DNA from 4 places in the Pseudoduganella sp. UC29_71 genome. Region 1 is predicted to be linked to each of the others. Evidence: predicted binding sites of a transcription regulator. Region 1 holds the regulator's gene; each other region holds the start of a gene.
What was found. The regulator LexA, encoded in region 1, represses DNA repair genes until DNA is damaged. The targets are predictions, from matches to a motif close to ACTGTATNNNNATACAGT.
Positions count from the first base shown of each region.

Region 2: the regulator LexA is predicted to act here: its motif matches at 2,734-2,751, upstream of imuA (translesion DNA synthesis-associated protein ImuA).
Region 3: the regulator LexA is predicted to act here: its motif matches at 3,909-3,926, upstream of imuA (translesion DNA synthesis-associated protein ImuA).
Region 4: the regulator LexA is predicted to act here: its motif matches at 5,255-5,272, upstream of recA (recombinase RecA).

Region 1 is NZ_CP170549.1:4,320,900-4,328,341, reverse strand. Features, by position in the region: gene purF (amidophosphoribosyltransferase) at 1-434, shown strand, start outside; gene ACFJI2_RS19180 (cystathionine gamma-synthase family protein) at 485-1,729, shown strand; gene ACFJI2_RS19175 (sel1 repeat family protein) at 1,803-2,603, shown strand; gene ACFJI2_RS19170 (glutathione S-transferase family protein) at 2,604-3,230, opposite strand; gene lexA (transcriptional repressor LexA) at 3,245-3,901, opposite strand; gene ACFJI2_RS19160 (DUF4351 domain-containing protein) at 4,002-4,982, opposite strand; gene rpsF (30S ribosomal protein S6) at 5,147-5,524, shown strand; gene priB (primosomal replication protein N) at 5,556-5,858, shown strand; gene rpsR (30S ribosomal protein S18) at 5,860-6,150, shown strand; gene rplI (50S ribosomal protein L9) at 6,184-6,636, shown strand; gene ACFJI2_RS19135 (replicative DNA helicase) at 6,746-7,442, shown strand, end outside.
Region 2 is NZ_CP170549.1:4,421,220-4,428,661, reverse strand. Features, by position in the region: gene ACFJI2_RS19635 (alpha/beta hydrolase family esterase) at 1-107, shown strand, start outside; gene ACFJI2_RS19630 (hypothetical protein) at 123-332, opposite strand; gene ACFJI2_RS19625 (SPFH domain-containing protein) at 345-1,220, opposite strand; gene ACFJI2_RS19620 (putative Na+/H+ antiporter) at 1,340-2,629, opposite strand; gene imuA (translesion DNA synthesis-associated protein ImuA) at 2,767-3,471, shown strand; gene ACFJI2_RS19610 (Y-family DNA polymerase) at 3,398-4,873, shown strand; gene ACFJI2_RS19605 (alpha/beta hydrolase family protein) at 4,920-5,675, shown strand; gene ACFJI2_RS19600 (hypothetical protein) at 5,679-6,026, opposite strand; gene ACFJI2_RS19595 (sensor domain-containing diguanylate cyclase) at 6,054-6,998, opposite strand; gene ACFJI2_RS19590 (M61 family metallopeptidase) at 7,086-7,442, opposite strand, start outside.
Region 3 is NZ_CP170549.1:2,880,534-2,887,975, forward strand. Features, by position in the region: gene ACFJI2_RS12575 (hypothetical protein) at 1-612, opposite strand, end outside; gene ACFJI2_RS12580 (peptidoglycan-binding protein) at 651-1,670, opposite strand; gene ACFJI2_RS12585 (hypothetical protein) at 1,696-2,181, opposite strand; gene ACFJI2_RS12590 (GNAT family N-acetyltransferase) at 2,175-3,329, opposite strand; gene imuA (translesion DNA synthesis-associated protein ImuA) at 3,939-4,685, shown strand; gene ACFJI2_RS12600 (Y-family DNA polymerase) at 4,618-6,090, shown strand; gene ACFJI2_RS12605 (error-prone DNA polymerase) at 6,094-7,442, shown strand, end outside.
Region 4 is NZ_CP170549.1:5,336,472-5,343,913, forward strand. Features, by position in the region: gene ACFJI2_RS23695 (FHA domain-containing protein) at 1-496, opposite strand, end outside; gene sucD (succinate--CoA ligase subunit alpha) at 625-1,506, opposite strand; gene sucC (ADP-forming succinate--CoA ligase subunit beta) at 1,520-2,689, opposite strand; gene ACFJI2_RS23710 (DUF2889 domain-containing protein) at 2,766-3,173, opposite strand; gene recX (recombination regulator RecX) at 3,558-4,013, opposite strand; gene recA (recombinase RecA) at 4,148-5,215, opposite strand; gene ACFJI2_RS23725 (response regulator transcription factor) at 5,374-6,066, shown strand; gene ACFJI2_RS23730 (sensor histidine kinase) at 6,097-7,442, shown strand, end outside.

The DNA of each region.
Region 1 (7,442 bases):
TGGTGGACGATTCCATCGTGCGCGGCACCACCTCGCGCGAGATCGTGCAGATGGCGCGCGATTCCGGCGCCAAGAAAGTGATCTTCGCGTCCGCCGCGCCGCCGGTGATCTACCCGAACGTGTACGGCATCGACATGCCGACGCGCGACGAGCTGATTGCCTACGGCCGCACCACCGAGGAAGTGTGCAAGGAAATCACGGCCGACTACCTGGTGTACCAGGACATCGACGCGCTGAAGCAGTCCATCACCGACGTCAATCCCAAGCTGACCAAGTTCGAGGCCTCCTGCTTCGACGGCATCTACGTCACCGGCGACGTGTCGCCGGACTACCTGGACAAGCTGGAATACAACCGCCACAACCCGAAGCCGGCAGCGGCGGAGGATACCGGCCGGACTCAGTTGAATTTGAACGCAGCGACCGCCGAAGGCTGATGTCGCAGCCCGGTGCCTGACGGCGCCGGGCTTTTTTTTGACCCGAGATCATGACAGAAAAGAAAAATTACGGTTTCACCACCACCATCCTGCACAACGACCGCCAGAAGGGCATCGAGCACGGCTCGCTGCACAAGCCGGTGCACACCTCGGTGGCCTTCGGCTACGGCGACGCGCGCCAGCTGGCATCGGTATTCCAGGGCAAGGAGCCGGGCTTCCGCTACGGCCGCCAAGGCAATCCGACCGTCTCCGCGCTGGAAGACAAGGTGAACAAGATGGAGCAGGGCGTGGCGACGCTGTGCTTCGCCACCGGCATGGGCGCCATCGGCGCCGTGTTCCAGGCGCTGCTGCGCGCGGGCGACCACGTGGTGTCGTCGTCCTTCCTGTTCGGGAACACCAACTCGCTGTGGCAGACCGTGGCCGGGCAGGGCGTGGCGGTCGATTTCGTCGACGCCACCGAGGTGGCCAACGTGGCGGCGGCCATCCGGCCGAATACCCGCATCGTGTTCGTTGAAACCATCGCCAACCCGCGCACGCAGGTGGCGGACCTGAAGCGGATCGGCGAGCTGTGCAAGGAGCGCGGCATCCTCTACATCGTGGACAACACGATGACCACGCCTTACCTGTTCCAGCCCAAGGCGGTCAATGCCGGCCTTGTCGTCAACGCGCTGACCAAGTCGATCTGCGGCCACGGCAACGCCCTGGGCGGCAGCCTGACCGACACCGGCGCCTACGACTGGACTCAGTTCCCCAACATCTTCGAGAACTACAAGAAGGCGGCGCCGGCGCAATGGGGGATCACGCAGATCCGCGCCAAGGGCTTGCGCGACTTCGGCGCGTCGCTGGGGCCGGAGGCGGCGCACCACATCGCGGTGGGCGCCGAGACGCTGGCGCTGCGCATGGAGCGCACCTGCGCCAACGCCAAGGCGCTGGCAGAGCTGCTGGAATCGGACGAGCGGGTGGCGGCAGTGTACTACCCGGGCCTGGAGTCGCACCCGCAGCACGCCATCTCGGCGGAACTGTTCCGCGCGCACGGCTCGCTGCTGAGTTTCGAGCTGAAGGACGGCATCGACTGCTTCGATTTCCTGAACCGCCTGAAGCTGGCGATTCCGGCGTCGAACCTGGGGGATACGCGCACGCTGATCATCCCGGTGGCGCACACCATCTTCTACGAGATGGGCGCGGAGCGCCGCGCCTCGATGGGGATTGCGGAGTCGCTGATACGCGTGTCGGTCGGCATTGAAGACACGGCGGATCTGCTGGAAGACTTCGGCTGCGCGCTGGAAGCCTGCTAATTAGTTTCTTTTTGGTTGTGTTTGTTGGTGGTGCGTATATGATGTCTTTTTCCAAACTTCTTGGAGCGGACGGATGAAGAGATACGTATTGGGCGTCATGTTCGCCGCGCTGGCGGCCGCTGCGTTGGCGGACCCGCTGGCGGACGCCAACAAGCTGCTGGAAGCCAAGTTGTATGCCCAGGCGCTGAAGCTGTACACGGAGCTGGCCGCCACCGGCAACAGCGAGGCTCAGTTCCATCTGGGTGAAATGTATTGGTATGGCGAGGGCGTTCCCGCCAGCGACGCCACGGCGGGGACATGGTTCGCCAAAGCGGCCGGCGCCGGCCACCAGGGCGCGGCGGCGGCGCTGGGCGTCATGAAAGAGCGCGTGCTGCGCAAGGCGGACATCGAGTATTACGTCAACAAGTACGACGGCGCCGACTTGGCGCTGGACAAATTCCATTGCGTGGACCCCGTCATCCCCGCCGTCTCGACCACCAATGCCGACATCAAGGCGGTTTCCGGCAGCATTGCCAGCTGGATGGAGTGCTACAACGGCTTTGTGCAGAACATGAGCGCCATGCAGCCGCCGGGCAAGGCTATTCCTGCCGATGTGGCCAAGCTGATGAATGAAACTGAATGGAGCGAGGCCAGTGCGCGCATGGACCAGGCTTACGGCACGGTGATTGCCGCCGCCAAAGGCAAGGCGGACGGCATCGTTGCCGCCAACGCGGCGTGGACCGACAAAACCAGTGAGTTCGTCAAGCAGGAATCGGCGCGCCAGAAGGAGCAGCGTGCCAAGTTCGACCAGATGGAACGGGACCGCATGCGCAATATGTACGAGTCGGACATGGGCCGCACGCGTTCCACGACAACTTCGCTGCCGGGCAAGTAATTACCAGGGTTGTGCGCTTTCCATCTTGTAGGGATGGCGCCAGCCTGGCAGGGCTGCGATGCGGTCCAGCCAGGCCTGCACGCGCGGCGGGTAGCTGACGTTGGCCTGCTCGGGCCAGTACATATAGCCGCAGATGGAAAAGTCGGCCATGCTGACGTGATCGTCGAGCAGGAAGGCGCGGCCGTCGGACAGTTCGTCGTCCAGGCGTTCGATATCGGCGTTGAAACGGTTGCGGAACCAGGGCAGCACGGTGCCGGCATAGGCTGCCGGATCGAACTTCTGGCCGTAGCGCAGGTGCGCCATCGAAAATCCGATGCGGTTCGCTTCCCAGAACAGCCATTCGCGCACGCGCTCCAGGCGCTGACGGCTCTCTCCGCCGAACGCCTGCAGGTGTTCCGCCAGGTGCAGCAGGATGGCGTTCGATTGCACATAGGGCTGGCCGTCATGCACCAGCAGCGGCACTTCGCCGTATTTGGCCAGGCTGCGGAACGGTTCGGGGCGCTCGGCGCGCTCCAGGCGCAGATCAATCTCTTCATACGCATGCGGCACCTGGGCCACTTCCATGGCCAGTTTCACCTTGTAGCTGTGGCCAGACTCGCAGTTTCCGTAGAGTTTGAATACGCCCATGCCGTTCTCCGCGCTCAGTGCCAGCTGCGCAGCAGTCCAACCGCCAGGCCTTCCAGCGCGAACTCTTCCGCTTCCGGATCGACGGTGATTACTTTGAAATCCGGATTTTCAGGAAACAACTCGATGGTCGAGCCGGTCTTCTTGTAGCGCTTGACCGTTACTTCGCTGCCGATGCGGGCCACGACGATCTGGCCGTTCTTTGCGCTGTCGACTTTTTTCACGGCCAGCAGGTCGCCGTCCATGATGCCGACGTCGCGCATCGATTCGCCGCGCACCTTCAGCAGGAAGTCGGGTTTGGCCGAGAACAGGGCAGGGTCCACGCTGTAGCTGGTTTCCAGGTTTTCCTGGGCCAGGATGGGGGAACCGGCGGCGACGCGGCCGATCAGCGGCAGCGACATCATATTGGACGCGGCGGCAGCGGCCGCTTGCGCGACCTTGGTGGCCGCCGATTCGGCGTGCGCGCCCAGCAGGCGAATGCCGCGCGAGGTGCCGGCCGCGATTTCGATGGCGCCCTTGCGCGCCAGCGCTTGCAGGTGCTCCTCGGCGGCATTGGCCGACTTGAAGCCCAGCTCGTTGGCGATCTCGGCGCGGGTGGGCGGGAAGCCGGTATTGTCGATGGCATCCTTGATCAGATTAAGGATTTGTTCCTGGCGTGCGGTGAGCTTGATCATGGTGCTTTTTCGCTCTGAGAGCTGTGGATATAGACAGACTGTATTTTTGTACAGTGTGAGCGCTAATGCAAGGGATTTTGTTGAAGTGAGCGAAATATTTTCAGTGTTTCGGTTGAATCAGCTCGCCCAGGCTGGCTGCCAGCAGAATTTTGTCTTCCAGGGCCGTTAATTCCGCCGGCTGTGCCTGGGCGAGGAATTGTTCCGCGTGCTGCGGAAGCGGCCCGAATCGCAGCTGCAGCAATTTGTGCACGACCGCGCGCCGGCCTTCCTCCCGGCCTTGCTCCCGGCCTTCCTCCCGGCCTTCCTGCAGCCCCTCTTTGCGGGCCTTTTCCCTGGCCATCTTCATCATGAGGTTTTCAAATGGCATTTCCTTACTCCTGTTCAGTTCATCGATCCGTTCGGCCAGCCGGTCTTGCAGGTGGCCGGGGATCTTCATCATCCAGTCTAGTACATTGAATAAATCGAGCACGCGCTGCGCGTTCCAGTCCCGCTCGTACAGCAGGGCGGTCAGCATGGCCTTGAATTCGAAGCGCTGTTGGTCCTGTCCGCGCGTGCGCAGCGTCATCAAATGGGCGGCCGTCAGCAGGGCAAAAACATTGTGACTGGTCAATAACCGGTCCAGATGCGGCCAGAAGTCCAGCAGCTTGACGACGGGGAAGATGATGCTGGTCTCGCATCCGTGGGTATCGTAGCGGTAGCAATCGGGCCGCCAGCCCGGATTCGGATCAGCCAGGATGACCAGCGTGCTGACAGGGCTGTGGAATCGGTCGTAGAGCCGGTAGTGGTAGGTGAAAATACGCTCGGCAAAATCTCGTTCCCGGCTGCGCTGGATCTCGATGTGGATGTACAGAGTCCTGGCTTCGCCATCCCTGCCGGTCACACGCACCAGCTTGTCCAGCCGGCGCCGGCCGAGGCGGGCGTCGCGCACTACCTGCGCCAATTCCTGGTCAAGGAAGCTGGGCGGCTGGCGCCAGTCGATGGTGTCGTGGGCCTGCGGAAAGTAAAACGCCATGAATTCGCGGAAATAGCGCATCACGGCGTCTTTCCATGGCGTGTCGTAGTCGTCGGCGGGCTGGTCCATGGACTGTAGCATGCCCGCGGCCGGGGCGGGCGGCTTTGCGGCGGATCAAGGCGGGCTGTTGCTTGATTTTTCAGCGGAAAGGCGCTATAGTCGCGGGCTTACCTCTTCCCACACCCGTCTTGACGCCGGGGTGGGCTATATTCACAGTCCTTAAGGGAGTTTTCATGCGTCACTATGAAATCGTATTTATCGTCCATCCGGACCAAAGCGAGCAAGTGCCCGCGATGATCGAACGTTACAAAGCCAGCGTGACCTCGCGCGGCGGTAACGTACATCGCGTGGAAGATTGGGGCCGCCGTCAAATGGCTTACTCGATCCAGAAACTGGCTAAAGCACACTACATCTGCATGAACATCGAGTGCGACAACGAGACCCTGGTCGAGCTGGAAACCGCATTCAAATTCAATGATGCCGTGCTGCGTCACCTGACCGTGAAAATGAAGAAAGCGGAAACCGCTCCTTCGCCGATGATGAAGTCGGTACAACGTGAAGACGCGGCCAAGAGCCATCGCGCCGAAGCCCAAGCAGCTGCAGCGGCCTAATCGCCCTGTTGAGTATTGACCAGGATCTGAACTGAACCAGCTACAGGTAACCGCCCTCATCACCGAACGGGACACCATCAGGTACACCCCGGCCGGCATGCCGATTGTCACTGCAGTCTTGCAGCACAGTTCGCAGCAGATGGAGGCAGGCATTGCCCGCCTCACCGAATTCGAAGTCCCGGCCCTCGCGGCAGGCGACCTGGCAAAACGGTTCGAAGCGGCGCCACTGGGCGGTGTCTATCAGTTCACAGGATTCCTGGCCAGGAAAAACCGCAATAGCAGAAGCCTGGTGTTTCACATCATTGATTTTAGTTTATTAGATACAGGAGCCTAAAATGGCATTCGGTAAAAAGTTCGACAAAAACAAGCTCAAGCTGAAAGAAAAGCGCAAGCAACAGAACCCACTGTTCAAACGTAAGAAGTTCTGCCGCTTCACCGCTGCAAACGTTGAGCAAGTGGACTACAAAGACGTAGACACGCTGAAAGATTTCGTCCAGGAAAACGGCAAGATCATGCCAGCACGCCTGACCGGTACCAAGGCGCACTACCAGCGTCAAGTTGACACCGCGATCAAGCGCGCTCGCTACCTGGCCCTGCTGCCGTACACCGATCTGCACCACGCTTAATTAGCGCCGTCAGATTAGAAACTGGAGAGAACTATGCAAATCATTCTGTTGGAAAAAGTTGTTAACGTCGGCAACCTGGGCGACGTGGTTAAGGTCAAGGACGGCTACGCACGTAACTTCCTGATCCCGCAAAAGCTGGCCCGCCGCGCCACCACCGCCGCTGTGGCTGAATTCGAAGCCAAGCGCGCTGAACTGGAAAAAGCTGCTGCCGTTAAGCTGGCTGCTGCTCAAGCCCAAGGCGAGAAACTGAACGGCATGACCGTGACCGTTTCGCAAAAAGCTGGCGTGGACGGCCGTCTGTTCGGCTCCGTGACCAACTTCGACATCGCCGAAGCGCTGACCAAAGCTGGTTTCGCTGTTGAAAAGGCTGCCGTGCGCATGCCTAACGGCCCGCTGAAAGTCACCGGCGAGCACGCCGTTTCGGTATCGCTGCACACCGACGTCGTGGTCGACGTGACCGTTGCCGTCGTTGGCGAAGCTGCCTAAGTTTTGTTGTAGAGAAATCTACAGCTAGACTGTTGTACATATAAAAAAGCCGGGCTTGCCCGGCTTTTTTATTTTTTGCCCTTGCACCGAAGCAGGTATAATTCGCGCCATGAACACCCCCTCCGATCCACAGGTAGATTCGCTACGCATTCCGCCGCATTCCATCGAAGCAGAACAGTCCGTCATCGGCGGCCTGCTGCGCGACAATGCCGCGTTCGACCGTATCGCGGATTTCATGAATCCCGACGACTTCTACCGCTATGATCACCGCATCATCTTCGAACAGATCGTCCGCCTGATCAACGGCTCCAAGCCGGCCGACGTGCTGACCGTGTTCGAAGCGCTGTCCATGCTGGGCAAGGCGGACGAGGTGGGCGGCATGGCCTATCTGAACGCCATGGCGCAAAACACGCCATCGGCCGCCAACATCCGCCGCTACGCCGAGATCGTGCGCGACCGCGGCATCCTGCGCCAGCTCATCACCGTGGCCGACGAGATTTCCGGCCAGGCCTTCAGCCCGCAGGGCAAGGAGGTCAAGCAGATGCTGGACGAGGCCGAGTCGAAGATTTTCGCCATCGCCGAACAGGGCGCGCGCGGCGCGCAGGGCTGGCTCGCGGTGCAGCCGCTGCTGACCCAGGTGGTCGAGCGCATCGACGAACTGTATTCGCGCGACAACCAGAGCGAAATCACCGGCGTGCCGACCGGCTTCATCGACCTGGACCGCATGACCTCCGGCCTGCAGCCAGGCGACCTGGTCATCGTGGCCGGCCGTCCGTCCATGGGCAAGACCGCGTTCTCGGTCAACA
Region 2 (7,442 bases), 100 kb from region 1:
CCTGGAGCGGCGGCGACCCGGCGTTGTCATTCAACGCCAAGGCCGGTCCGGACGCCAGCAAGATGATGCTGGACTTCTTCGCCAAGCACCGGCGCGTGGTGGCATGAGCACGCCGGCCCGGCCTAGCCGTCCGCCGGCTCCGGGCCGTCGCCGCTGCCGCTGCCACTGCTTTCCCCCTTGAGCTTCACGCCCCGGCGCGCCAGTCCCTCGCGCAGCAGGAACTCGATTTCCGCGTTCACGCTGCGCAGGTCGCGCGCCGCCAGGCGCTGGATCTCTTCCCACAGCGCCGGGTCGATCCGCAAGGGATAGGCTTTTTTACCTGGGCTTGCCATGCTGTTCTGCCGCTAGTTGTACAGGGTGCCGGTGTTGATGATGGGCTGGGTCTCCTTGTCCGAACACAGCACCACCAGCAGGTTGCTGACCATGGCCGCCTTGCGCTCGGCGTCCAGCTCCACGATATCGCGTTCGGCCAGGCCTTTCAGCGCGGCTTCCACCATGGTGACGGCGCCGTGCACGATCTTGGAGCGGGCGCTGATGATGGCGTCGGCCTGCTGGCGGCGCAGCATCACCTGCGCGATTTCGGCGGCGTAGGCCAGGTGGGTCAGCTTGGCGTCCAGCGTTTCCACGCCGGCCGCTTCGAAGCGCTCCTGCAGTTCCGTCTTCAGTGCGGTGGCCACCACGTCCATGCCGGCGCGCAGCGTGGTCTCGCCTTCCGTCAGATCCTCGCCATCGTCGTAGGCATATTGCGAAGCCAGGTGGCGCAGCGCCGCTTCGGCCTGCACCGACACGTAGCGCTCGAAGTCGTCCACTTCGAACACGGCCTGCGCGGTGTCGCGCACGCGCCAGACGATGGCGGCGCTGATCTCGACCGGGTTGCCGCGTTTGTCGTTGACCTTCAGCGTGGGGCAGTTGAAGTTACGCGCGCGCACCGACAGCTTGCGCTTGACGTAAAACGGGAAGGCCCAGCGCAGGCCGTCGTTGCGGTCGGTGCCGATGTATTTGCCGAACAGCGTGATGATGGCCGTCTCGTTCGGCTGCAGCATGTACAGCCCGGCGAAAGCGATCAGGCCGAGCAGGCCCGCGGTCACGCACAGGAGCGGATGCAAGCCGCTGCGCGCGCCGAAGCCTGCCAGGGCGATCAGTGCCAGCGCGCCGACCGCCGCCGTATAGCCGCTGACCGAAGAAAACGCCGTTTCACGGCGAATATGTGCTGCGTTCATGCTCGACTCCCTCGTGGTTGTGACATCAAAGTGATATCACTTTAGGATCACTTCGAGTTGAAGTCAAGAAATTTATCAAATAAATATGGTTCTAAATATGGTTCGCCTGCGACGCGGTCTCAGAGGAAAAAGGCCAGCGCCGCCACGGCGGTGGGCGGCAGGGCGCCGAGCAGCAGGCCGACGGCGCCGATGGATTCGTCCTGGAAGCCGCGCCGCAGCAGCGACACGCCGGCCGGGTTGGGCGCGTTGGCGATCACCGTCAGGCCGCCGCCGGCCACCGCGCCGGCCACCAGCATGTACTGCGCCTGTGGCGCCATGCCGTCGATCAGCGAACCGAGGTAAGTCAGGGCGGCGTTGTCGGTGATGGCGGTCAGGCCCAGCGCGCCGAAGAACAGCGCCACCGGCGCCAGGCTGGAGACGATGGGCTGCAGCCACCATTGCTGCATGCCGCCCAGCACCACCAGCCCGGCCAGGAAGAAGCCCACCAGCAAGCCTTCCTTCAGGATCAGCGGCTGCTGGTAGCGCTGGTAGGCTTGCGTGAAGCCAAGGAACAGCAGGAACAGGCCCAGGAACATCACCGGGTGGTGCGCCAGCAGCACCACGGCGGCCAGGAAGCCCAGGTGGATCAGCGATACCAATAGCGGCACCGGCACTGGCACCGGCGTCGGGCCGTTGCCGCCGGCGGCGCTGGCGTTGGCGTCCATGCCGCCTGGCGCGGCTTGCGGTTGCAAGTGGCGCTGGAGCAGGAAGCAGATGGCGGTGGCGTTCACCAGCACCGCCAGCGTGGCTTTCCAGCCGAACTGGCTGGCCATGAAGGCGCTGTCCCAGCCCCAGGTGGCGGCCACCATCAGCACCGGCGGCGCGGCGTAGGAGGTGAGCGTGCCGCCGATCGACACGTTGACGAACAGCACGCCCAGTGCGGCGTATTTCAGCCGTTCCGGCATGCCGTCGCGGAACACCAGCGGCGCCAGCGTGAGCGCGGCCAAGGTCATGGCGGCCGGCTCGGTGATCAGCGAGCCGGCCAGCGGCACCAGCGCCAGGCCCAGCCAGGCCAGCGCCAGTTCGGTGCGCATCGGCGCCAGCCGCGCCAGCGCCTGCAGGGCGCGCTGCACCGCGTTCAGCACCGGCCAGGAGGCCGCCACCACCATCACCACGAATACGAACAGCGGCTCGGTGTACTGGCGCGACTCGGCGTAGGCAATGGCGTTCTGGCCGCCGGCCGCGATGGCGATGGCCACGATCAGGATGGCGGCCCAGAAGCCGAACACCACTTCGACTTCGCCCAGCAGGTGCAGCAGGCCGGCGTGGCGCGGGTGGCGGTGGGCCAGGATCTCGAAGGATTTGGCAGCGAAGGTGTGCACCAGCGCCAGTCCGAACAGGATGGCGCCGATAAGCTGGATGGTGGTCATGGAGGCCCGGAAAGTATGGTGGCAATGTCTATCTTACAGCATGCGCAAGCTTTCCCTTCGGCACAAACCGCAAGTAGTCCTTGCCAAAACCGGGAGTAAATAGTACTGTGTATTTGTACAGTATTTGATTGAAAGCCATGCCCCCCACCGCCACTCCTGAAAGCCTGCATCCGTCGTTGTGGCTGGCCTCGCAGCTGGCGCACTCCGCCACGCGCTGCGTCGATACCGGCTACGCGGCGCTGTCGGCGCAACTGCCGGGCGGCGGCTGGCCGCTGGGCACGCTCACCGAGCTGATGCTGCAACAGCAGGGCATAGGCGAAATCCGCCTGCTGCGCCCGGCGCTGGTGGCGGCCTCGAAACGGCCGGTGGTGCTGCTGGCGCCGCCGCAAATCCCGCAAGGGCTGGCGCTGGCCGCGCTGGGCCTGCCGCCGTCGCAAATGGTGTGGATACGCAATACCGGCAAGAGCGGCGACGCGCTGTGGGCGGCCGAACAGGTGCTGCGCAGCGGCTGCTGCGGCGCGCTGCTGCTGTGGCAGCAGCAGATGCGCAGTGAAAACCTGCGCCGGCTGCACCTGGCGGCGCAAAGCGGCGACACCCTGTTCTGCCTGATGCGCCCGCTGGCCGCCGCGCAGGACGCCTCGCCGGCGCCGCTGCGGCTGGCGCTGCGCCCGGCGCCGGGCGGCATCCACATCGAATTCGTCAAACGCCGGGGACCGCAGCGCGACGCGCCGCTGTTCCTGCCCCTGCCACCTTCTTTGCTACAGCGTCATGCGTCTCTGGATCGGCCTCTACCTGCCACGGCTCCCGCTCGAAGTATTCTGCCCCAGCTGGTCGGAGGATAGCTGCAGCGTGGTGCTGGAGCAGGAGGGCGTGCTGGCGGTGTCGCCGCAGGCCCATGCCGCCGGCGTGCGGCTGGGCATGCGGCGCGGTGGCGCCTTGCTGATGGCGCCGGACGCGCAGCTGCACGAGCGCGCGCCCGGGCGCGAGCAGGAGGCGGTGCACGCCGTGGCCATGGCGCTGCTGCGCTACACGCCGCTGGTGGCGGTGGCCGAAGAAGCCACGTTGCTGATCGATATCGGCGCCAGCCTGCGCCTGTTCGGCGGCATCCGCAAGCTGTGCGCGCTGGTGAAGGACAGCATGCGGGCGCTGGGTTTTACCGCCGTGCTGAGCGTTGCCCCCACCGCGCGCGGCGCCTGGCTGCTGGCGCGCAGCGGGGGCGGGCGTGCCTTGAGCATCGAATCCATGACGCGGCGCCTGGCGCCGCTGCCCGGCAGCCTGCCGCCGCCGGCGCGGCCCTTCCTCAACTGGTTTGAAGGCATGGGCTGTTTGACGCTGGCCGACCTGCGGCGCCTGCCGCGCCCGGGCCTGCAGCGCCGCTGCGGACGCGCGCTGCTGGACATGCTGGACGAGGCGCACGGCGAAGCGCCCGAACTGTACGAGTGGGTGGAAGCGCCGCCCACGTTCAGCGCCAAACTGGAGCTGTTCGACCGCATCGAGCACGCGGACGCGCTGCTGCACGGCGCGCAGCGCCTGCTGCAGCAAATGGTGGGCTGGCTGTGCGCGCGCCAGTTCGCGGTGGAGCGCGTGAAGCTGCTGCTGGAGCATGAGCGCGGCAAGGTGGCGCGCCCGCCCACGGCCATCGAGATCGCGCTGGCCGAGCCGGCGTGGCGCGACGAGCACCTGCTGCGCCTGCTCAAGGAACGTCTGGCCAAGACCGAGCTGGTGGCGCCGGTGATCGGCCTGTGCCTGGAAGCGGCGCAGGTGCAGCCCATGCTGCCGCCCACCGATTCGCTGTTTCCGGAGCCGGGCGGCAGCAAGGAAGACCGCGAGCGCCTGTTCGAGCTGCTGGTGGCGCGGCTGGGGCCGGACAATGTGCTGAAGGCGTCGCCGCAGGCGGACTACCGGCCCGAGCTGGCCAACGCCTGGGTGCCGGTGCACGACAAGCTGCGCCCGGCCGACGTGGATGCGCGCATGCCGCCGCAAAGCCTGCCGCGCCCGGCCTGGCTGCTGCCCAAGCCGATCGCGCTGCTGATGCGCGACCACCGGCCGTTCTACATGTCGCCGCTGCGCATGGTGTCGAACGCCGAACGCATCGAGGCCGGCTGGTGGAGCGAAGGGCAGACGCGCGACTACTTCATCGCCGAAGGCGGCGACCACGCGCACTACTGGGTGTTCCGCGAGCGCCTGGGCGCCAAGGAGGGCGAGGCCGAGCCGCGCTGGTATCTGCACGGCTTGTTCGGCTAGACTGCGGGTATGGCCGTGTTCACGGCAAAACTCACGGAAATACATCATGCGAGCAGAACGACACGAATTCACCGGCGCCAGCGGCCACCGCCTGGCGGCGCGCCTGGACGCGCCGGACGGCGCCATCAAAGCCTACGCGCTGTTCGCGCATTGTTTTACCTGCGGCAAGGACGTGATCGCCGCCAGCCGCATCGCGCAGGCACTGACCGCGCACGGCATTGCCGTGCTGCGGTTCGATTTCACCGGCCTGGGCGCCAGCGAGGGCGAGTTCGAGAACACCAATTTTTCGTCCAACGTGGCCGACCTGGTGGAGGCGGCGGACTTTCTGCGCGAGAAGTTTGCCGCGCCGCACCTGCTGATCGGCCACAGCCTGGGCGGCGCGGCGGTGCTGGCGGCGGCGGTCAGCGTGCCGGAGGCGAAGGCGGTGGTGACCATCGCCGCGCCGGGCGAGCCGGCTTACGTGACCAATATGTTCAGCGCTCACCTGGAGCAGATTGCCGCCGACGGCGAGGCGCAGGTGCAGCTGGCGGGGCGGCCGTTCCGCATCAAGCAGCAGTTCGTGGAGGACGTGGGCGGGCACAGCCTGCGCGAACATATCGCGGGGCTGCGCAAGGCTTTGCTGGTGATGCACGCGCCGGGCGACGATACGGTGGCGGTGCGCAACGCGATGGACATTTTCATGGCGGCACGCCACCCGAAAAGTTTTGTCTCGCTGGATGATGCCGACCACTTGCTGACGCGGCGCGAGGACGCCGTCTACGTGGCCGACCTGATCGCGGCCTGGAGCAGCCGCTACCTGTAGAAATTACTCGTCGAATTCGGACGTCAGGTCCTTGAAGCCCTTGCGCACGGCGAAGGGCAGGAATTCGTCCGGCGTGTCGAGCACGATCAGTTTCTTTTCCTGGATTACCGGGTCGCCCGGCGCCAGGTCCGGCCCGGCGTAGCCCAGGCTGCGCAGGCGGGCGCTGATCTCGGCGATCAGTTTCTTGTCCTTGTGCAAGCCGTCGGATGCTGGCGCGGCCAGGTCCACGTACAGGTCGATGACGCCGTAGCCTTCGTCGAAAATGCGGATGGCTTTGATGTCGATGGCGCGGCCGGCGCCGTCGGTGGCCTTGAACGGGCCGCTGAGCTGGATGTCGGTGTCTTGGTTCATGTCGGCAGCATACACCAATTCGCTGGGCTAAGTGGCCACCCTGTCCCGGCCCTGGTGCTTGGCGCGGTACAGCGCCTGGTCGGCCAGCAGGTAGAGTTCGTCCCGCCCCAGGTCGGCGTCCGGCGCCAGGAAGGCGGCGCCGATCGACAGCGTGACCACGCCGCCGGGCGGATTGGCGCGGTGCGCAATGGCGTGTGCGGCCATGGTGGCGCGGATCTCGCCGGCCAGCGTCAGGCTTTCGCCGGTGCCGCTGCTGGTGTACAGGCAGGCGAACTCGTCGCCGCCGATGCGGAAGCACAGGTCGCCGGCCCGGTGCAGCGCGGCGCGCATGCTGTGCGCCACGGCCTTGAGCACGGCGTCGCCTGCCGGGTGGCCGTAGTAGTCGTTGTATTCCTTGAAGCGGTCCACATCCAGCAGCAGCAAGGTCAGCAGGCGGCCGTCGCGGTGGGCGCGCTGTTGCTCCTCGCCGAAGCGCATGTTGAAGTAGCGCCGGTTCTTCAGGCCGGTCAGCTCGTCGGTCACGCTGCTGTCCTCGGCGGCGCGGGTCTGCGTGATGTCGGTGGAGACGGCGCAGGTGGCATTCACCCGGCCGTGCTCGTCGTACAGCGGGAACTTCACCGTCATGTAAGTGTGCGGCGTCTTGTCGCGGTGGTACACCGTTTCCTCTTCCTGCACCGCGCGCTGCTCCAGCGCGGCGCGGCGGTCGTTGCGCCACAACTGGTCGGCTATCTCGGTCGGAAACAGTTCGAACACGCTGCGGCCGACGAAGTGGCTTTCATCATAGCCGTCCAGTATCTCGAAATAGCGGTTGGCCATGGTGACGCGGCCTTCCAGGTCCTTGGTGGAAATGAGCAGCGGGGCGTGGTCGAGCAGGGAGCGGAAAATACGGTCGCGGCCGCGCAGCGCGGCCAGTTCCTCGCGCAGGCGGCGGTTCTCTTCCAGCAAGGCGGGGCAGTTGACGGGATCGTCCATGGACGGTTTCCAGGCTATCGAGATAAACCCAGTATAACCGCAGTCCGGGACAGCATGAGCGTTGTCCCGGACAAAGTGTGCGCCGGCTTATTTCAGCGGCGACAAGATGGCTTGCAGGCGGTCCGGCGTGCCGGGGATGCGCTCCAGGCGCGGATACTTCAGGCCGCCGTGGTAGTCGAGCAGGATGGTGCGGTATTTCGCGCCCTTCTTGACCAGCAGTTCGATAGGCTTGTCATTGCTCTTGGCGGCGGTGACGGCCGCGCGCAGCACGTCGGGCTTGTAGGCCGTGCCGTTCACGGCCAGCACCGTGGTGCCGCCGCCGATGCCGGCCTTGAAGCCCAGGCCTTCCCATTGCAGCGCTTCGACCTTGCCTTCGCTGTTGAGCGAGAAGCCCAGCGAGTACTGGAAGTCGGCCGACTTGCTGCGCTCTTCCACCGTCTTCAG
Region 3 (7,442 bases), 1.4 Mb from region 1:
GTAAAAATCTTCGAGATAATAATGGCGCTCCCTCTCAATTTTCTCATCCAACCGCACGAGATAGTCTTCTAACTTCGCCTGGACCGCGCCGAAGCGACTGCCTTCCGCAATACCAATCAGGACCTCAAGCGCCATCCGGTTGTTCGCAGTTGTCGGATCAAAGGCCCCACCTCCTTTGTTGCTGGTCAGAATTTCCAACAGCACGGTGACATGCGCGTCGCAGGTGACGATGTGTCGCGCGAGGTCGGCGAGGTGCAACCACCTCAACCAATTTTTCTCCAGGTCGCCATCCATTCCCCCTCGGAGCGGACCTCTATCGCTGGAGGTCAATGACAGCTGATGTGCCCGCCACTTCTCATAACGCTCAGCGTTCGGTCCGTCAAACCGCTCCATATCAGGCAAAGGCTTCCAAATGCCGCCGATGCCGCCGCCAACGTCAATCACATTCCAGCACATGACGCGCAAATGGCTTTTTGCGACTTTGACAGTTGATGGCTCCCAACGACCTACGCCCTTTGCAGGAGACTGCGTTTGAAGCGAGAGGGGGCCTAAATCGCTGCTGGACGACTTGTACAGCCTATCCGGCGACTTGAGAGTGCTTGGGGTTGCCATTAGAGTTCCGTCGCTCGCATCGGATGGATCAAGAAAAATCAGGACAACGAAAATGCGGCCAGCGACGCGGCGGTTGGGCCATCCATTTCTCCGCTCGGTGGCAAGGCACGGTCGCGCTGAAATTGTGCGATGGCCAGCTTGGTTCCGGGGTTAAGCACGCCGCTGTGATCGCCGGTGTAGTAGCCAAGGTTCGCCAGTCTGGTCTGCCAGCCTTGCACCGTGGTGATCGGCGCGGCTTTACCAAGTGCAAACCGATGCGTCTCCCGCTGATTGCCGTACCCGAGTACGATTTCTGCGGTAACGGCGTCGGGCGGTATGCCGGCGTCAACAAAGCCATCCTCGTCCGTTAGCCCGCTGCGAACAGGGACCACTGCGCCGCTTTCGCTTTCCACGGTCAGGAGATAGGACAGGCCCGCGCGTGGCGAGTCGTCAAAGGACAGGAATCGGATACGCAAGCGCTCGGGCACGCCCAGGCGCCTTAGTGTCACATCGCTGCCGGCAGCGACTTCGGCCATGCGCGGGCGCCGTGCGGGGACGGTGAGCAAGTCCCCCGCCGCCAGGATATAAAGGCTCTCGCGGCTGTCGCGCAGCGCTGTATTGGCTTCATGCTCCCAAACTGTGGTGGGAAGCAGGCCATGCCGATAGGCCAACATCGAACCGCACTCGCCATCAACTATCTTATGCTGGACCGGCGCACCCAGATCGGCGGGCATCGCTGGCTTCCAGTCAGCCAGGATATCGCTGCGTGCTTCCTGAGGCGCCAGCTGGGCGAGCGACAATACCTGCCACGCGTCCTGGTCCAGCAACGGCAGACCGAGCTGATAAATGCCCGGATCCAGCCCATCGAAAAGGCAGACACCATCGGGTCCAGTGCGCGAACGCAGTTCGTGCCCATCCGGACTGCTTAGCACAGCGGCGATCCCATCCAAACCCTCAGCATCCTCGCCGATGATCCGTACCCGGATGCGGACGCGCACGAGCGGACACGGCTGAACCGCAGCCCCAGGTACCCGCGACTGCTGTCGTTGCGCGGCTTGATCTGCGTCGCCTAAAGTCATGCCTGCTCCGGGAAGGTAGGGTGGCTCATGCGACGATAGGGGGCGGGAGATGCAACTCCCTGCTCAACCAGGCTTCGGCATATTCAAGTTCCCTGGCGGCGTAGGCCTGCTGGGCCGTCCGGTCAAACAGCGCACGTTGCTGATCGCTTAGTTCTGCCATGGCGTTCCGGTGCTGGCATTGTCGAATCAGGAGATCCAGGCGATCTGAAGGACGATCAACTCCATGATCGACCAGGCAGGCGAGCATCCATCCCAATTGGGGATCGCTGTTGAACGACGAGCCATATGTCGCAGCCAGGTTAAGAAAGCGGCAGATATCGCGCTGGCTACGCAACTTATAGCTTGCAGCTAGTTGCATTACGGATTGCACCAGCGTGCGTTGTTGAGCTGACGACAAACTGGCCGTCAGCTGGGGGTAGTAGGTGTTCAAATGGTGGCAGAGCTCGTCGATCGCCTGCTCCTCGGACACCCGTCCCAGGGCCACCAGCTGTGTTTGGCGCACGATTAGCATGGAACCCCATCGGCGGCATCCGGATGCTGATCACGCCGTTCGGCCATATACGGCAGCAGCTGCTCATTCGCTTGGTTCGCGGCCAGCAGTTCGGCCAGGCAGGCGTGCAGAGCTGCGTCGCCTTGATCGTCTCCCACATGAAAGAAGCAATGCCCCGGGCGAGCGCCCATTAACCCAAATGCCAGGGCGCGGCCACCGCATTTCTCCAGAACGCGCCGGGAGCCGAGATTGTCGACATGCACGGTGCTAAATAAATGCCGAATTCCCTGGCGCAGGGCCACGAGGTACAAAAGTTCCATGGCCTGGGTACCAAACCCCTGGCCTTGAAAGTCGCTGCCTATCCAGAAATAGAACCGCGCAGCGCCCGCGTTGTGCATGATCTCCAGCAGCGGAACAAGAAGCGCGGCGACGCCAATCAGGCCACAGACGGGATGCATTATGGCCAGCACCGTTTGGTGCGCACGCGCATCGCCGATCCAAATTTCTGCAGCCGCAATACTGGACAGGCAATCAACTCCGGCGCGCCGTGCCAGTTCGGGATCACGTTGCAAGCGCCAGAGAGCGAGCGCGTGATGGCTACCAAACAGTGTCGCGCTGAGCGCGCAGGGAGACGCTGTGACAGCGGCACTACCCTCTGCCAGGCGGATGCGCTGGGAACCCAATAGTGCCCGGCACTGGGACGAAAGTTCAGCGAGCCGAAGCAGCCGGGATCGTGCAGGGCTTTGTTTTACATCGATGTATGGGACTGCGGCGGCACGATGCAGATATCGCGCCGCCGCGCGGTACGCCCCGCAGTGCAGGTAGGCGACGCCGAGATTGAACTGCAAGGCGCTACGCACCAGCGCTTCTTGTTCAAGCTGCAGCAACTGAAAAAACAGTCCGGCTGCATTGCGCCACAAGTTCATCTCGGCGGCGAGCACTGCCAGCGTGTGCAGTGTCGCTTCGCCTCTGCGTCGATGCTGCCCTGTGGCCTGAATCTGATTAAATACCGCGTGCCAAGCACACTGGGCCTGGCCATCTATCGTCGCCGTCTTGCCACGCAGCCCAGTCAGGGCTTGTGCAATAGCGGGCACCGACTCCGGCTCGTGGCGCAGGTGTAATAGCAGCATTTCGGGGTTCCGCAATGCCGCAAAATCGAACTCGACCATGAGTGATGTTCCGAGGCTATGGCATGTGCCAATATTGCAAAAGATTCTAGCAGAGCCTCTCACAAATATTCTCTCGAATACTCACATCCTGCGGCCAATAGTCGCGCCGAGGCGCCGCTTGCGGCAATGAGCCGTCAACTGTTGGGCACCGCGAATTACTGGAAAATCAGCGACGAGCATGCCGGCGACGGTATCCGGTGAGCCGTTGATGGAGTTCAACGGAGCATTCAACGCCCATTTGATGTATGCGTGGCTTGTTCCGGAAGGGCAGGTGGACTTCGGGCGTCAGAACGCCTCGAACTTGACCTCCTTCAGGTAGCAAAGGCGCTGCAAATTGTAAGCGGCGATCTTCCAGTTCAGGTGCAGCGTGGCACGGGCCAGCGCCTACACCGCGCTTGTCGGATGTGGCCCCAGCAGCAGCATTTTTGTCAGCCGCGCAATCTGAGCAGATTCTGCTGGGCACCACACGCGTGGAGCTCGCTCGCCGGTCCTAAGCAAAGATGATGCTCGGGGAATTACTTTTATGCAATGAAAATCCTCTTGCTAGTTGGCCAGCTAGCCGACTATACTTCACAAAAGACTGTATAAAAACACAGTATCGGAGTTATCATGCTTGTTCCACCACTTACCGTTGCACCTGTTGCTCAAGTTGCTCTGGACCTAGCTGTGCGTTCTAGCGTGTGGCGTGCAAGCGAACTTGCCGTATCTCGTGCCACGACGACCACAACCGGCCATCCCGTTCTGGATAGCCAGTTGCCCAACGACGGGTGGCCGAGGTCGGCACTCGTCGAATTGCTGGTCCAGCAACACGGTATCGGCGAGATGCAGTTGCTGAAGCCCACACTGGCGTCGCTGTCTCGACAACACAGGGTCGCCTTGATACAGCCGCCGTATCTTCCCCACGCGATGGCATGCCGGTCGTGGCGGATGAATGAACAGAACGTACTTTGGCTTCGCCCTCAGAACTCGGCAGATGCGCTCTGGTCAGCGGAGCAAATCCTGAAGAACGGAAGTTGCGGTGGCGTTGTGCTTTGGCAGTCGAACGTGCGCCCCGAAGCACTGCGGCGCCTCAACCTGGCCGCGCAGTCCACGGATACCTGGCTATGGCTGGTTCGACCACTGACTGCGGCCGCCGACGCGTCCCCTTCACCGCTGCGTCTTGCGCTGCGGCCCGCGCTCGGTGGCATCTCGGTGGACATCATCAAGCGACGGGGCCCGCATTGTGAATCCCCTATTTTCGTACCCCTGATTGATATGCCCGCTGGTCGCCAGCTGTGGGACAAAGAACATGAAACTCCTGCTCAGCGCACACCTGCCACTTCTCCCACTCGAGTCGCTGCGCCCTTGTTGGTCTGAGCCGGGGCTGTATGCAGTAACCGACAAAGGTATAGTCGTATCCATGTCGATGGAAGCCAGCCAGACGGGTGTGAAGCTTGGCATGCGCAGCGGAGGCGTGATGGCTGTATCGCCGGATACGGCTATTCTTGAACGCGACCTTGCCAAAGAGGACCTTGCCCTGAATGCCATCGCTACCGCGATGATGCAGTACACGCCGGAAGTCACGTTTCAACCGGATTTCTCGGTGCTGTTGGAGGTCAGTGCGAGCCTCGCGCTCTTTCGCGGTCCCCACGCTTTATGCGCACGTGTGACGAAAAGCATCGAAGCGCTGGGCTTTACCGTGCGGCTCGGGGCGGCCCCAACGGCTGAGGGCGCATGGCTGCTCGCCCGTAGCGCCCGGATGAAAAGTGTCGTGTTCCGCCGCCGCGTCCTGTCCGTGGCGACCATGCAGCAACGGCTGGACTTGCTGCCATGCGCTCTGGTGCCGGCCGCTGTCACGTTCCATGATTGGCTGAGCGACATCGGCGCCAAGCGGATCGGTGCCTTGCGAAGGCTTCCGCGTGCGGGTCTTCTTCGTCGCACCAGCAAGGAGCTCTTGGCGGCGCTGGACCGCGCCTACGGCGAAGCGCCCGAGATGCACGAATGGATCAAGCCGCCCCTGCATTTCTCCGCCCGCATCGAAACCTTCGACCGTGTTGAGAACGCCGAAGCGCTGCTGCACGGCGCCACCGGACTCATCCTGCAACTCGTTGGCTGGCTCGCCTCGCTGCAACGTGCTGTGCGGGTATTCACGCTCGCCCTGGAGCATGAGCGCGGTCATTGCGCGATCGCGCCAACGGTACTGGAGGTGGCACTCGCCGAGCCGGTATGGCACGAGGCCCATCTGTTACGCCTGCTCAAGGAGCGCCTGGCAAAAACAATATTAGAACGGCCCGTGATCGCACTGCGGCTCGATGCGGTGAAGATTGAATCGATGCTGCCGCCAAACGCAAGCCTGTTCCCTGAACCCGGCGGATCACCGCAGGACTACGCACGCCTGCTTGAGCTGTTGACGGCCAGGCTGGGCGCTGACAATGTGCTGGTGCCCGCCGACCTGGAGGACTACCGGCCCGAGGTGTGCAACGCGTGGATGCCGGCGACGGCGAAACGTCCGAAAACACAGATCGAAGAAATTCTGGAGGGCCGGCCCTTCTGGCTTTTGCCAAAGCCTATCAGGCTGCTGATGCGTGACGAGCGTCCGTTCTATGTCAGCCCGCTAAAAATCATCGATGGGCCCGAACGCCTGGAGGCAGGCTGGTGGAACGACCAGGTCGCCGCGCGTGACTACTACATTGCGCAAGCGGCCAATGCCGCGTGCTACTGGATCTATTTTGAGCGCGTCGCCGAAGACCCCCGGTGGTACTTGCATGGGCTGTTTGCGTGACCCATGCACACCATTCCATCCAGACCAACAGCCGCCGCGGCCGGGCTGCCAGATTACGTGGAGCTGCAATGCTATACCCATTTTTCCTTTCTGCGCGGCGCGTCCGCTCCCGAGCAGCTGGTTGAGCGCGCCCATCAACTTGGGTACCTGGCGCTGGCCATTACCGACGAGTGTTCACTGGCCGGTGTCGTGCGCGCCCATGTCACCGCGAAAGAGTTGGGCCTGCAGCTGCTCATCGGCAGCCAACTCGACGTGACGCCCGAAGACGGCAGTGCCCCGTTCCGTATCATCATCATCGCGATGAACCGCAATGGGTACGGCAACCTCAGTGAACTGATCACGGTCGGACGGATGCGTGCCGAAAAGGGGCACTACCTGGTTCGGCCCCGTGATATCGCCACGCCGGTCGGCGACCTAGTGCATCTGCGCGGCCTGCCCGACTGCCAGTTCATCCTCGCCCCCCAATACTGCGGCGCCTACGAGGAAGTGACGCGGCAGGCGGCGTGGCTGGTGCAATGCGCACCAGGCCGGGTGCGCATCGCACTGACCCTGCACCACAGGAATAAGGATGCGAAGCACCGCCAGCTGGTGCAGGCCTTGTCGGACGAGTTCAGCATGCCCATCGTCGCCACGGGCGATGTGGCCATGCATGTGCGCTCCTATAAGCCTATCCACGACACCATGACGGCCATCCGGCACGGGGTGCCTGTGGCGCAATGCGGCTATAAGCTGCCACCGAACGCCGAGCAGCACCTGCGCTCGCGCGTGCGACTGGGCAACCTCTACCCCCGCGAGGCCTTGGATGAGTCCGTGCGCCTGGCGCAGCTTTGCAACTTCTCCCTCGACGAGTTGCGTTATGAGTATCCGCATGAACTGGTCCCGGAAGGTGAAACGCCCGCTTCCTATCTGCGCAAGGAAGCTTACATCGGCGCCGACTGGCGTTACCCGGGCGGGATTCCTGAGAATGTCCAGGCGCAGCTGGAGCACGAGCTGGACATCATCGGGGAACTGCAGTTCGAGCCATATTTCCTGACCGTCTTCGACATCGTGCGCTTTGCCAGGTCTCAGCAAATTCTGTGTCAAGGCCGTGGTTCGGCCGCAAATTCGGCCGTATGCTACTGCCTCGGAGTGACCGAGGTCGACCCGTCGCGCGGGACGCTCCTGTTCGAGCGCTTCATGTCGAAAGAAAGGAACGAACCACCCGATATCGACATCGATTTCGAACATCAGCGCCGCGAAGAGGTGCTCCAGTATGTCTACCGAAAATATGGCAGGATGCGCGCGGCGTTGACCGCTGTTGTCATTTCGTATCGGCCGAAATCCGTGTTGCGGGACGTCGGCAAAGCGCTCGG
Region 4 (7,442 bases), 1.0 Mb from region 1:
CCAGCGTCGTCAGCGGCTTGGTCAGGGCGAGCTGCTTGCCGGCGTTGGCGCCGTTCAGCACCTCGATGCGGCCGAGCACGGGCGCCGGAGTGGCGGGCGCCGCGGCTGGAACGGGGGCCGCCACCCGCGTCGGCGCGGGGCCGGGACGCGGCGCCGGGGGCACGGGGATGGTGGCGCTTTCGCCCATCGGCACGGGCACAGGCCGCACGCCGTCGGCTAGGTATTCGATCCGGTATTTGGCGATCTTGATCATGTCCTGGTGCTGCAGGAAGTGCTTGCCCACGCGCTGCCCGTTGACGAAGGTGCCGTTGGTGCTGCGCAGGTCTTCCAGGAAGGATTCGTCGAGGATGGTGGTAATGACGGCGTGCTCGCCGCTGACCGCAGGGTGGCTCAGCACGATGTCGTTGCGGCTGCGGCGGCCGATGGTCATCCGCTCCCGGCTCAGCGGGATTTCCTGTTCCACCACACCGTCGCGCGAAATGATGATCTTCCCCAAACTTGGTCTCCGTGCCTGTTGTGGCGGGTTACGCTGCGCTAACCCGCCCTACGCCCTGCCCGCCCCGGTCGTCCCCCAAAAAAAACGGGGAGCCGCAGCTCCCCGTTATTATTCACTAAAAGAGTGAATTACAGCATTGCTTTCAGCAGACGCGCCATTTCGGACGGGTTCTTGGTGACGGTAATGCCGCAGGCTTCCATAATTTCCAGCTTGGCTTGCGCGGTGTCGGCGCCGCCGGAGATCAGCGCGCCGGCGTGGCCCATGCGCTTGCCCGGAGGAGCGGTTACACCGGCGATGAAGCCAACTACCGGCTTCTTCATGTTGTCCTTGATCCAGTAGGCAGCATTGGCTTCGTCAGGACCGCCGATTTCGCCGATCATGATGACCGCGTCGGTATCCGGATCGTCGTTGAAGGCCTTCATGATGTCGATGTGCTTCAGACCGTTGATCGGGTCGCCGCCGATACCAACTGCCGACGATTGGCCCAGGCCCAGAGCGGTCAGCTGTGCCACTGCTTCATAGGTCAGGGTGCCCGAACGGGATACCACGCCGATGCGGCCCTTGCGGTGGATGTGGCCTGGCATGATGCCGATCTTGATTTCGTCAGGGGTGATCAGGCCTGGGCAGTTAGGACCCAGCAGCAGGGTCTTCGAGCCGGCTTTGGCCATGCGGTCCTTCAGGGCCATCATGTCGCGGACAGGAATGCCTTCGGTGATGCAAATGGCCAGGTCCATTTCGGCTTCCACGGCTTCCCAGATGGCGGCAGCTGCGCCTGCTGGTGGAACGTAGATCACGGAAACGTTGGCGCCGGTTTCTTTTTTCGCTTCGGTCACGTTAGCGAAAATTGGAATGCCTTCGAAGTCTTCGCCGGCTTTCTTCGGGTTCACGCCTGCGACGAAGGCATTTTTGCCGTTCGCGTATTCGCGGCACATACGGGTGTGGAACTGGCCGGTCTTGCCGGTGATGCCTTGGGTGACGACTTTGGTGTCTTTATTGATCAGAATGGACATGTTGATTCCTTAATTAAGCTTGACCGGCTGCAGCGGCAACAACGCTCTTGGCTGCATCTTCCATGGTGTCGGCTGCGATGATAGGCAGACCGGATTCGGCCAGCATCTTCTTGCCCAGGTCTTCGTTGGTGCCCTTCATGCGCACGACCAGTGGCACTTTCAGGGAAACGGCCTTCGACGCGGTGATCACGCCTTCGGCGATCACGTCGCAGCGCATGATGCCGCCGAAGATGTTCACCAGGATGGCTTTCAGTTCCGGGTTCTTCAGCATGATCTTGAACGCTTCGGTCACTTTCTCTGCCGTTGCGCCGCCGCCTACGTCCAGGAAGTTGGCTGGCTCGCCGCCGAACAGCTTGATGGTGTCCATGGTGGCCATGGCCAGGCCGGCGCCGTTCACCAGGCAACCGATGTTGCCGTCCAGGGAGATGTAGGCCAGGTCGAATTTCGACGCTTCGACTTCAGCTGGATCTTCTTCGTCCAGGTCGCGGTAAGCAACGATTTCCGGCTGGCGGAACAGGGCGTTGGCGTCGAAGTTGAACTTGGCGTCCAGGGCGATAACCTTGCCCGAACCGGTCAGGATCAGCGGGTTGATTTCGGCCAGCGATGCGTCGGTTTCCCAGTAGGCTTTGTACAGGCCTTGCAGGTTGGTGACGGCGTCGGCGATCGAGCCTTCCGGTACACCGATCTTGGCGGCGATGCCGGCCGCTTCAGCGTCGGTCAGGCCGACGGCTGGATCGATGGCGATGGTGTGGATCAGTTCCGGGTGGGACTCGGCCACTTCTTCGATGTCCATGCCGCCTTCGGAGGAAGCCATCAGCACGACGCGCTGGGTGACACGGTCGGTGACCAGGGATACGTACAGTTCTTTCTTGATGTCCGCGCCTTCTTCGATCAGCAGGCGGCGCACTTTCTGGCCTTCGGCGCTGGTCTGGTGGGTTACCAGCTGCATGCCCATGATCTGGTTGGCGTATTCCTTGACTTGTTCCAGCGACTTGGCCACTTTCACGCCGCCGCCTTTGCCGCGGCCGCCAGCATGGATCTGCGCCTTGACTACCCAAACCGAGCCGCCCAGCGTCTCAGCAGCTTTGACTGCTTCGTCTACGGACAGGCACGGGATACCGCGCGGAACCGTCACTCCGAATTTTCGGAGGATTTCTTTGCCCTGATACTCATGGATTTTCATGCTGGCTTCCCTTCTGATTTACTGATATGTAAAGTTGCGATTATGTAAAGTAAGAAACGATTTTGTGCTGCGTGCGCTAGGCCAGCTCGGATTTCGCTACCCAGCGCGGGTAAAACTGCGCCACGGCCCCGCCGTCGGTGCGGAGGGCGTGGCATTTGTCGAGCTGGAAAGGCTTTTCGTGCGGAACGTTGTCGCTAGCCGCATCATGCGTCGGCCAGACATCATTGGCGAAGGCCTGGACTGCCGCCGTTGGCAGGATCTGGGCCAGTTCCGTCAGATGGGTGCAGCCGGCGATGCCATGCAGGCGCTGCTTGAGTTCATGCCGGAATCCCTTCATCAGGTTCAGTCCCACCAGGGCCGCGTAGGCGGGGCCGATGGTGTTGCAGAAACCGGGATAGGGAACCGCGTCAGAGACGGCTTCGGCGGCAACGATATTCAGTTGGCGGTCTACCGTAATGCGTAAGGAGAGGTCGTGCAGGGGCATACCGCCTTCGCGCACGCCGGAGGCGAGCTTGGTGGCGTTAAACTTTGATGTCGGTGATATGGGCGTCAAGATCCCACAGGCCATCGTCGCGCGCGAACGCTTGGATGTCTATGGCGCGCGTGTGCCGCAGCGCACGTCGGGAGACTGGAGTTGACAGGGACATAAGACCGATGCCGCTCGCGCGGCAAAAATTAGTAAGCAGCCTTGCACATTTCTCTTAACAAGAAAGCACGTTGCCGCAGCTTCTACGGACAACCACCGCACCCGCGGTGCTGCAAAAACCCCAAAAGTGTAGCACACCCCGGCGCGACTTGCGACGTGGCATATAACAAGTAGTGGCAAATTATTAGCCGCCGCAGGGAGTTTTGCGCTTGCGCGCAGGCCTCAGAATTCGTCGAGATCGACGCCTTTCATAGCGGCCTGGATGGCCTTCTGGGAGAAGCCGCGCTGCAGCAGGAAGCGCATTTGCTTGCTGCGTTCCTGGGCGTCCTGCGGCAGGGTGCCGAACTTGCGGCGCCATACTTCGCAGCAGCGCGCAGTCTCGTCTTCGGCCAGGCCGGCCTTCAGTTCGCTCAGCGCCTCGCCCTTGATGCCATGCTGCTGCAGCTCGGCCACGATGCGGGCGTTGCCGTAGCGCGCCGAGCGGCGGTGGACCAGGGATTCGGAGAAGCGTTCTTCGGACAGCCAGTTGTTTTTTTCGAGGAAGTCCAGCAGCGCTTCGACGTCGTCGCCCTCTTGCGCGTGGCGCGCCAGCTTGCGCGCCAGTTCCATGCGGCTGTGCTCGCGCGTGGACAGCAGGCGCAGCGCGCGGGCTTTGAGGCTGAGGGGTGGGAGGGGCATGGTGATAGGGCAGGACGCGGGCTCGGCGGGTTACGGCGCTCTGCGCCTAACCCGCCCTACGGCAACGACGACGACGATCGTATCGCATCGTAGGCGGATTAGCGCCGCAGGCGCGTAATCCGCCAACTGCCAGCTTACTCTACCGCTTTGAGCTTGGGTGCAGGTTCGGCGCCCAGGCCCGGCAGTTCGCGCACGCCCAGCGAGGCGCGCACCTTGTTTTCGATTTCGTGCGCCAGCTCGGGACGCTCCACCAGGAAGGTGCGGGCGTTGTCCTTGCCCTGGCCGATGCGCTCGCCGTTATAGCTGTACCAGCTGCCGGATTTCTCGACGATCTTCGCTTCCACACCCAGGTCGATGATCTCGCCTTCGCGCGAGGTGCCGGCGCCGTACAGGATGTCGAAGTGCGCTTCCTTGAACGGCGGCGCGATCTTGTTCTTGACGACCTTGACCTTGGTTTCGTTGCCGATCACCTCGTCGCCCGACTTGATGGAGCCGGTGCGGCGGATGTCCAGGCGCACGGAGGCGTAGAACTTCAGCGCGTTGCCGCCGGTGGTGGTCTCCGGCGAACCGAACATCACGCCGATCTTCATGCGGATCTGGTTGATGAAGATGACCAGGGTGTTGGTGCGGTTGATGGAGCCGGTCAGCTTGCGCAGCGCCTGCGACATCAGACGGGCTTGCAGGCCCGGCAGCGAGTCGCCCATGTCGCCTTCGATCTCGGCGCGCGGCGTCAGCGCGGCCACGGAGTCGACCACCACCATGTCCACGGAACCGGAGCGCACCAGCGCGTCGCAGATTTCCAGGGCCTGTTCGCCGGTGTCCGGCTGCGAGATCAGCAGCTCGTGCAGGTTCACGCCCAGCTTCTGCGCGTAGCCCACGTCCAGCGCGTGTTCGGCGTCGATGAAGGCGCAGGTGCCGCCCAGTTTCTGCATTTCGGCGATGGTTTGCAGCGTCAGCGTGGTTTTACCCGACGATTCCGGACCGTAGATTTCCACCACGCGGCCGCGCGGCAGGCCGCCCACGCCCAGTGCGATGTCCAGGCCCAGCGAGCCGGTGGAGACCACCTGCACTTCTTCGATGGGGGCGCTGGCGTCCATGCGCATGACGGAACCCTTGCCGAACTGCTTTTCAATTTGAGCCAGTGCTGCTGCAAGCGCCTTGGCTTTTTCGCCGGCGGGTACTGCGCCTTTTTTGTCGTCCATGATTGATCTTTCGGCAAGTGATTAGTCTGTACAGGTGGTACTGTATAAAAAACCAGTGCTTTTTGCAAGCATTGTTTTCAGAAGTTTGACGCCGATCAAAAACTAGCCATGTTAAGTGAAATGAAACACAATGGAAGCTTCTGAAGCCGGGTGACATTATGCGTATTTTACTTGCCGAGGACGACAGCGTACTGGCCGACGGGCTGACCCGTTCGCTGCGCCAGTCCGGTTATGCGATCGACTGCGTGAAGAACGGCCAGGAGGCGGACACCGCCCTGTCCACGCAGGAATTCGACCTGCTGATCCTGGACCTGGGCCTGCCCAAGCTGTCCGGGCTGGAAGTGCTGCGCCGCCTGCGCGCGCGCTCCTCGCTGCTGCCGGTGCTGATTCTCACGGCCGCCGATTCCATCGAGCAGCGCGTGAACGGCCTGGACCTGGGCGCGGACGACTACATGGCCAAGCCGTTCGCGCTGTCCGAGCTGGAGGCGCGGGTGCGCGCGCTGACCCGGCGCGGCCAGGGCGGCGGCTCGACCATCATCAAGCACGGCCCGCTGAGCTACGACCAGGTGGGCCGCTCGGCCTATATCAACGACCAGATGCTGGACCTGTCGGCGCGCGAACTGGGCCTGCTGGAAATCCTGCTGGCGCGCACCGGGCGCCTGGTGTCCAAGGAACAGCTGGTGGACCACCTGTGCGAATGGGGCGAGGAAGTGAGCAACAACGCCATCGAAGTGTATGTGCACCGGCTGCGCAAGAAGATCGAAGTGGGCGGCGTGCGCATCGCCACCGTGCGCGGCCTGGGCTACTGCCTGGAAAAGTACAGCGACACGCCGCGCGGCGAAGCCAAGTAAGCCGTGAACGAACGCGACGCCGGGACCGCCATGGACAAGGATCTAGGCCAGGACGAGGAAGACCTGTCCTGGCGGGAGCCGGCCGGCGGCGCCAGGGAAGACGATATCCAGCACTCGCTGTTCGGCGAAATCCTGGACTGGATGCTGGCGCCGCTGCTGCTGCTGTGGCCGATGAGCATCGCGATCACCTACCTGGTGGCCAAGTCCATCGCCAACCAGCCTTTCGACCACGCGCTGGAAGACAGCGTGACCGTGCTGGCGCAGCAGATCCATGAAGTGAACGGCAAGCTGGCGCCGCGCCTGCCCGGCTCGGCGCGCGACATCCTGCGCGCGGACGACGTGGACAGCGTGTACTTCCAGATCGCCGGCCCCAACGGCGCCGTCGCGGACGGCGACCGCGACCTGTCCGCGCCGCCGGACGAGGACAAGGCCAAGCCCGGCCTGGTGCAGTTCCGCAACGGCAATATGCACGGCACGCCGATCCGCATCGCCTATTCCTGGGTGGCGCTGGAAGACCAGGGCGCCGAGGACACGCGGCTGGCGCTGGTGCAGGTGGCCGAGACGCTGGAAAAGCGCGCCAAGCTGGCCAATGAAATCATCAAGGGCGTGATCCTGCCGCAGTTCATCGTGCTGCCCATCGTGCTGGCCCTGGTCTGGTTCGCGCTGGCCCGGGGCCTGTCCCCGCTGGCCCAGCTGCAGGAGCGCATCCGCGCGCGCAGCTCGGACGACCTGAGTCCCATCGATTCGCGCCAGGTGCCGGAGGAGATCACGCCGCTGGTGCGCTCGCTCAACGAGATGCTGGCGCGGCTGTCGCTGTCGATCGAGATGCAGAAGCGCTTCATCGCCGACGCGGCGCACCAGATGAAAACGCCGCTGGCCGGCATGCGCATGCAGTCCGAACTGGCGCTGCGCCAGACCGACCAGGGCGAAATCCACCGCTCGCTGGAGCAGCTGGCGAAAAGCTCGGAGTCCGCCACGCGGCTGGTGAACCAGCTGCTGGCCCTGGCGCGCGCCGAGAACCAGCCGCAGGCCGGCGCGGCGCTGCTGCCGGTGGATCTGGCCGAGCTGGCGCGCAGCGCCGTGCGCGACTGGGTGCCGGCCTCCTTCAATTACCGCATCGACCTGGGCTTCGAAGCGCCGTCTGACGGCGAAGTGCCGATCGAGGGCAACCCCACCATGCTGCGCGAGGCGCTGTCCAACCTGATCGACAATGCGCTGCGCTACACGCCGGCCGGCGGCTCGGTGACGGTGCGCGTGCGGCGCTCCGGGCAGGAAGGCGTGGTGGAGGTGGAGGACACCGGCCCCGGCATCCCGCCGGCCGAGCGCACCCACGTGTTCGAGCGCTTCTACCGCATCCTGGGCAGCAGCGCCGAAGG